2 regions of the Halomonas sp. B23F22_20 genome follow, and region 1 is predicted to be linked to the other one. Evidence: predicted binding sites of a transcription regulator. Region 1 holds the regulator's gene; the other holds the start of a gene.

Region 1 (3,264 bases):
TGTTCCTGCTGCCCGGCGCGGTGGCCGGGGCGGTGCTGATGTGGGACAGCCACTATCGTGCGCTGGCGCCAAGTGCCGGCAAGGCGACGCCGCCGGTACGGTGAAGGCTGGAGGGCGGTGTGGCCTCGGCTTATCCACAGCCGTCGTGCGCTTTGGGTTGTGGATAGTTGCGCGGAAGCGAGCGCCGAATCAGCGAGCGTTGCCGGATCGGGGCAGGCCCAAAGTCGACTCCTCCCCCGCAGCAGTGGCTGCGGTCAGGCGCTCGGCGGGGAAGATGCAGCGGAAGGTCGCGCCCTCGCCGAGACGCGAGTCGATCTCCAGTCGGGCGCCGTGTCGCAGCAGCACATGCTTGACGATCGCCAGCCCCAGGCCGGTGCCGCCGGTGGCGGTGCTGCGGCCCTTGTCGACGCGGTAGAAACGCTCGGTCAGCCGCGGGATGTGCAGCGGATCGATGCCTTCGCCGTCGTCTTCCACCTCCAGGCAGGCGCCGCCCTGCCAGGGGCGCCAGCGTAGTACGATGCGGCTGTCCTCGCCGGCGTAGCGCACGGCGTTGAAGGCCAGGTTGGAAACGGCGCTGTGCAGTTCCTTCTCTGAGCCGAGCAAGCCGCGGGGCTCCTCGACCTCGACCTCGAACCGGTGCCGACCGTCGGACAGCACCTCGGCGTCGCGGCGCACTGCCTCGAGCAGGCTGGCCGGGTCGAGACGAACGTCGTCCTGGCCGCCCCGGTCATTCTCCAGGCGCGACAGCAGCAGCAGGTCGTTGACCAGGTTCTGCATGCGCTGGGTCTGGCTCTGCATCTGTCCGATGCCCCGGGCGAGCCGATCGGGCAGCAGCTCGGCCATGTCGCCGTAAGTCTCGAGGTAGCCTGCCAGCACGGTGAGCGGGGTGCGCAGCTCGTGGGAGACGTTGGCCACGAAGTCGCGGCGCATCTGCTCGAGTCGGTGAAGGCGGGTGATGTCGCGGGCCATCAGTAGCCGCTCGTCGTCGCCGTACAGGGTGATCTGAAACTGCAGGATCATGTTCTCGTCGATCGGCGACGACAGCGTCAGCGGCTCGCGGTAGGCCCGGGCGTGGAAGTAGTCGACGAAGCGCGGGTCGCGCAGCAGGTTGGTGATGTGCTGGCCTCGGTCGTGAGCCGGTTGCAGGCCCAGCATGCGCTCGGCGGCGCTGTTCCACCACTCCATGTCGCCGTGGCGGTCGAGCATCACCACGCTGTCGCGCATGGCCTCGGAAGACTCCTGGATGCGCCGCAGGGTATCGCGCAGGCGCCGCTGGGTGATGCGCTGGCCTTTCTGGTAGCGGTATAGCCTGTCGAACAGTTCGCCCCACAGTCCGGATGCTGCAGGGGGCTCGTCATGGGGATGGTGGGTCAGCCATTCCTGCAGGGCGTGCAGCTGGCGCAGATGATAGAAAAGATACAGGCCCAGCCCCACGGCGATGCCGACGCCGATCAGGGCGAAGGGCCAGCCGACCAGGGCGCCGGCGGCCACCAGGGCCCCCAGCCGCCACAGTTCGCGTCGCCACAGCCGGCCCACGTCAGCCCTTGGTGGAGAAGCGGTAGCCGGTACCGCGCACGGTCTGGATCAGCTGCTGGTGCGGTTCGCCCAGGGCCTTGCGCAGGCGGCGAATATGTACGTCCACCGTGCGCTCCTCGACGTAGACGTTGCCGCCCCATACCTGGTCGAGCAACTGGCCGCGGGTGTAGGCGCGTTCCTGATGGGTCATGAAGAACTGCAGCAGCCGATACTCGGTGGGGCCGATCTCCAGGGAATGGCCGTCGATGCTGACGCGGTGGCTCACCGGGTCGAGCATCAGCCCCTCGACTTCCACCGGCTCCTCGACGCCTCGCGGAGTGGCCCGGCGCAGCACCGCCTTCAGGCGGGCCACCAGCTCCCGCGGGGAGAAAGGCTTGGTGATGTAGTCGTCGGCTCCCGATTCCAGCCCCTGGATCTTGTTGTCCTCCTCGCCCTTGGCGGTGAGCATGATGATCGGAAGCTCGGCGGTGCTCTCCTCGCGCTTGAGCCGGCGGGCGAGCTCGATACCGCTGGTGCCGGGCATCATCCAGTCCAGCAGCACCAGGTCGGGTTGGTGGTCGACGACGATGGCATGGGCGGCCTGGGCATTGTCCGCCTCGAGGACGCGATAGTCGGCCATCTCCAGCGCCACGGCGATCATTTCGCGGATCGGCGCCTCATCATCGACGATCAGTACGGTCTTGGCGGTCATCCCGGGGCCTCATGGTCAAGGTCAATGACAGGTTGGTGACGATGACAGCATGTCCTTGTGACAATACCGTGACAGCCGTCGTCTGTCAGGCGCCCATACCGGGCCATAGCGAGAGCGCGATACCGGCGAATAGCAGCAGTCCCGACCAGTGGTTGTTGAGGAAGGCCTGGAAGCAGCGCTCGCGTTCTCGATGGCGGATCAGTCGCTGCTGGTGGACGAAGGTGGCCGCCATGGCGGCGAGCCCCAGCCAGAAGAAACCGCCCAGTTCGAGCCGCTGCCCGGCCCAGGCCAGCAGGGCGAGGGTCGCCAGCTGCAGCAGGCCGATGATCAGCTTGTCGGCGCGGCCGAACAGCACCGCGGTGGACTTTATGCCGATGCGCAAGTCGTCGTCGCGGTCGACCATGGCGTACTCGGTGTCATAGGCCACGGTCCACAGCACGTTGGCGGCGAACAGCAGCCACGCCTCGAGAGGCAGATGACCGAGCACCGCGCCAAAGGCCATGGGGATCGCCCATGAAAAGGCCGCCCCCAGTACCACCTGGGGCAGGTGGGTATAGCGCTTCATGAAGGGGTAGACGAAGGCCAGGATGATGCCGCCCACCGAGAGCATCACGGTGAAGGGGTTGGTGAACCACACCAGCGCGAAGGCTGCCAGCACCAGGGACACGAACAGCGCCTTGGCTTCGCCCTCGCTGATGCGCCCGGTGGCCAGGGGGCGGTCCTTGGTGCGTTTGACATGGCCGTCGAAGTGGCGGTCGGCGTAGTCGTTGACCACGCAGCCCGCGGCGCGCATCAGATAGACGCCGGCGACGAAGATCAGCAGCAGCCGTCGCTCGGGAATCCCCTCGGCGGCCACCCAGAGGGCCCATAGTGTCGGCCACATCAGCAGCCAGGTGCCGATGGGGCGGTCGAGCCGGGTCAGGTGCAGGAAATCGGGCAGCCGGGCCAGCCCCCTGGGGCGCATCAGCGAACGTTCCATTCGGGTCTCTTCTCGATGGGTCGGGTCGGACGACACGGGTTTCAGTCGATGCCTGGGA
Region 2 (3,264 bases), on a different contig from region 1:
CTGCCAGTAGAAGAGCCCGGCCTGGATGGCGCTCTCGGCGTCCTCGTGGAAGCGGTGCCGGGTGCGGTCGAAGGGGGCGGCCAGGTAGAGCTCGCTGATCCAGTGGTAGGCCGCTGCCGCGGTGCGCCGGCCCTGGCGTACCGCCAGGTCGAACAGGCTCGTGCCGCGAGAGCGGCGTACCACCTGGTTGTGGACCACCCCGGAATCCACGGGCCGATCGCCGGTGAGCAGGCATTCGTAGAGCGGTCGCGACATGGCCGGCAGCTCGCAGTCCAGGCTGTGGTAGCTGCCGCGGCCGGCCTCGCACAGGGCGTGCAGGTGCCCCATGGCATGCCGGCCGACGGCATGGTTGAGGCCGTCGAGGACGACCAGGATCACGCGGTGTGACATGACGGACTCCGGGCCGCTTCCCGGGGTGGGAAGCGGCGATGGTGGACGGGGCGCGGGATTACTGCTGGTGGATCAGTACCCGGGACTGCCACTGGCGCGGCAGTTCGCGGGCGCTCTGCTCCCAGGCGGCGAAGTCCTGTATCGGCCGGGCGTTGGCGTACTGCGCGTTGGGCAGCAGCTTGGCGGCGATCGCCTCGGGCAGGGTCAGGTGCTCGGCGCGGATCGGGCGGGCATAGCCCTCGGCCAGGTTGAACTGGCCCTGGTCGGAGAGGATGTATTCCCGGGCCAGCTTGGCGGCATTCGGGTGTGAGGCGTGCCGGTTGATGATGGTGGCATAGCCGGATGTCACCGAGGCGTCGGCGGGAATCACCACCTCGAAGGTGTCGCGGTCGATCCGGTCACGGTAGTTCAGGGCGTTGAAGTCCCACAGCAGGGCCACCTCGACCTCGCCCTTCTCCAGGTTGGCGATGCTCGGCTCGGCCAGGGAGAGGCGTCCCTGCTCGGCCAGCTCGGCGAACACCGCCAGGCCCGGGGCCAGGTCGCCCTCATCGCCGCCGTTGGCGTAGGCGGCGGCCAGCACGGCGTTGTTGGCTTGGGAGGCTTGGCCCACGGCGCCCACCGAGACCGCGTAGTCACCCTCGCTCAGGTCGGCGAAGGCGGTGGGGCGCTGCGCCTCGGGCACCAGGTCCTTGTTGATCATCAGCGCGATGGTGCCGGTGTAGCCCAGCATCCAGTGGCCGTCCTCGTCCTTCGCCCAGTCGGGAATCTCGTCCCAGGTGGTGGGCTTGTAGGGCTGGGTGACCCCCTGCTGGACGGCGATCGGACCGAAGGCGAAGCCCACGTCGCCGATGTCGGCGGTGGCGTTCTCGCCCTCGGCCTTGAACTTGGCGACCTCCTCGGCGGAGCTCATATCGGTGTCCATGTGGGCGAGACCGTACTCGGTCTCCAGGTCGGCCCAGGTGTCCTGCCAGTTGGCCCAGGTGTCGGGCATGCCGACGCTGTCGACGCGGCCTTCCGCCTGGGCGGCCTCGATCAGGGCGGACAGCTCGGCATCATCGGCCAGGGCCGGGCCGGCGACGAGGGTGGTGCCCAGGGCGCAGCCCAGGGCAAGACGGGTAAGCAGCGGACGAGACGGTTTCACGGCGAGGCTCCATGCGGTTAACGGATGTGGCGATACTCGGGAAGCCGGTCATCTGGTCTAGTTCAGTTTGGCCGACAGGGCGCACTCTAGGCGCCGAACATGACGCCGCGGTGTCAGTTCGATGGCAGGACCGTGTCCGGTCATTACTCTCTTGTTTTCGCGATTTTTTCGTCATGTGCCGGCTGTCATCAGGCTGACATCCGGCCTTCGCTAGACTGCCGCCGTTTTGCCATCTCCCCTGTCGTGGCAATATTGATCTAGACCAGATGTTCAGCCAGCGAGCCCTTGCCATGCCCTCTTCCGCCGAGAGCCGTTCCACTGCGCCGGATGCCGTCCTGACGCCCCAGGCGCGTGGTCTGCACCAGGCCCTGCTGGCCATGCTGGCGGAGGCGCCGCCGGCCGGCGATCGCCTGCCCTCGGAGCGGCAGATGATGGCGCGCTTCGCCACCACCCGGATCACCCTGCGCGAGGCGCTGACCCAGCTGGAGGCCGAGGGGCGCATCTATCGGGAGAATCGGCGTGGCTGGTTCGTCTCGCCGCCGCGGCTGCGCTACGACCTGCTAGCCTGCTTGCCGTTTCGCGAGATGGTCGAGTCCCAGCAGCGCCGCGCCGAGACGACGCTGCTCGAGGCCCGCGAGGTGCCGGCGACGGCGGTGGTGGCGCGGCGACTGGGACTGGTAGTGGGGGCGCCGGTCCAGCGGATCGTCCGGGCCCGACGGATCGACGGTCGGCCGGTGCTCTACGTGGAGCATCACCTGAGGCCCGAGTGCTTCCCCGGCATCCTCGACTTCGATCTGGCGGCCCGCTCGCTGACCGACCTCTATCGCCGGGAGTATGCCATCCGCGTCAGCCGGGTCGGCTTCGAGCTGGGCTCCACCGTGCTCGGCGGGCGGGCCGCCGAGGCGTTGCGCGCCGCGCCCGGCAGCCCGGCGCAGCGTATCACCCGCATCAATCACGACCAGAATGGCCGGGCCGTGGACTGCGACGACGAGTACTGGCGTCACGATGCCATCGAGCTGACGCTCAGCGCCGCCCCGCAGGGCCGCGACTAGCGTGAAAACGACGCCGTCCGGGGCGGAGCGTCCAGCATGGCCGATGAGCATTCACCCGACGGGGCAGGTGATCGACATCAGCAACGATTATCTACATGCCCAGGTCTTCGAGCCGGCCGGCTATCTCGAGGGCCACCGCCGCCAGGGCGGCGTCGGAGTGGATGACACGGGGCGGGCCGCTCGCGAAGACTCGGCAAGGCTCACGGGGCCGCCGGTGTTTCCAGCAGATAGTCGGCCAGTGCCCGGTAGGCGGGCAAGGAGGTCGGATCGTTGGCGGCATTGGCGGCAACGGGATGCGAGGCCAGCCGCACGATGACCATGTCGGCCGTCGGATCGATCCAGATCGTCTGGCCGTGAACCCCGCGGGCGGCGAAGGCGCCATGATCGTCATGGCTGATCCACCACATGCTGCGATAGCTCCAGCCGTCGAGGCCGCCGAATCCGGCCTTGGCGAAAGCGCTGCGACTGCCTCCCCGGCGAATGCGCTCGATCGCGGCGGCGGGAAGCAGGGCCTCCCCGTGCAGTCGGCCACCGTCGAGGAGCAACTGCCCCAGGCGCCCCAGGTCGCGTAGGGTCGCGTTGAAACCGCCGCCGGCGAAGGGGGTGCCGATCGAGTCCACGGTGAAGAAGGCCTCGCGTTCGGCACCCAGCTTCGACCAGACTCGCTCGCCCAGCCAGTCG

The links. Region 1 encodes PhoB, which activates phosphate uptake and scavenging genes when phosphate is short. Its sites were predicted from a motif close to TGTCATANNNNTGTCANA; they were not measured.
Region 2: ACGTN6_RS15370 (UTRA domain-containing protein) is a predicted target of PhoB. The motif match lies at 1,715-1,732, and genes of this name have one in related genera.

Annotation. Positions count from the first base shown of each region.
Region 1 covers NZ_JBIEKH010000004.1:66,306-69,569, forward strand. The annotation lists gene cysZ (sulfate transporter CysZ) at 1-104, shown strand, start outside; gene phoR (phosphate regulon sensor histidine kinase PhoR) at 190-1,536, opposite strand; gene phoB (phosphate regulon transcriptional regulator PhoB) at 1,538-2,227, opposite strand; gene ubiA (4-hydroxybenzoate octaprenyltransferase) at 2,313-3,206, opposite strand.
Region 2 covers NZ_JBIEKH010000018.1:61,022-64,285, forward strand. The annotation lists gene ACGTN6_RS15360 (alkaline phosphatase family protein) at 1-390, opposite strand, end outside; gene ACGTN6_RS15365 (ABC transporter substrate-binding protein) at 449-1,531, opposite strand; gene ACGTN6_RS15370 (UTRA domain-containing protein) at 1,822-2,583, shown strand; gene ACGTN6_RS15375 (serine hydrolase domain-containing protein) at 2,784-3,264, opposite strand, start outside.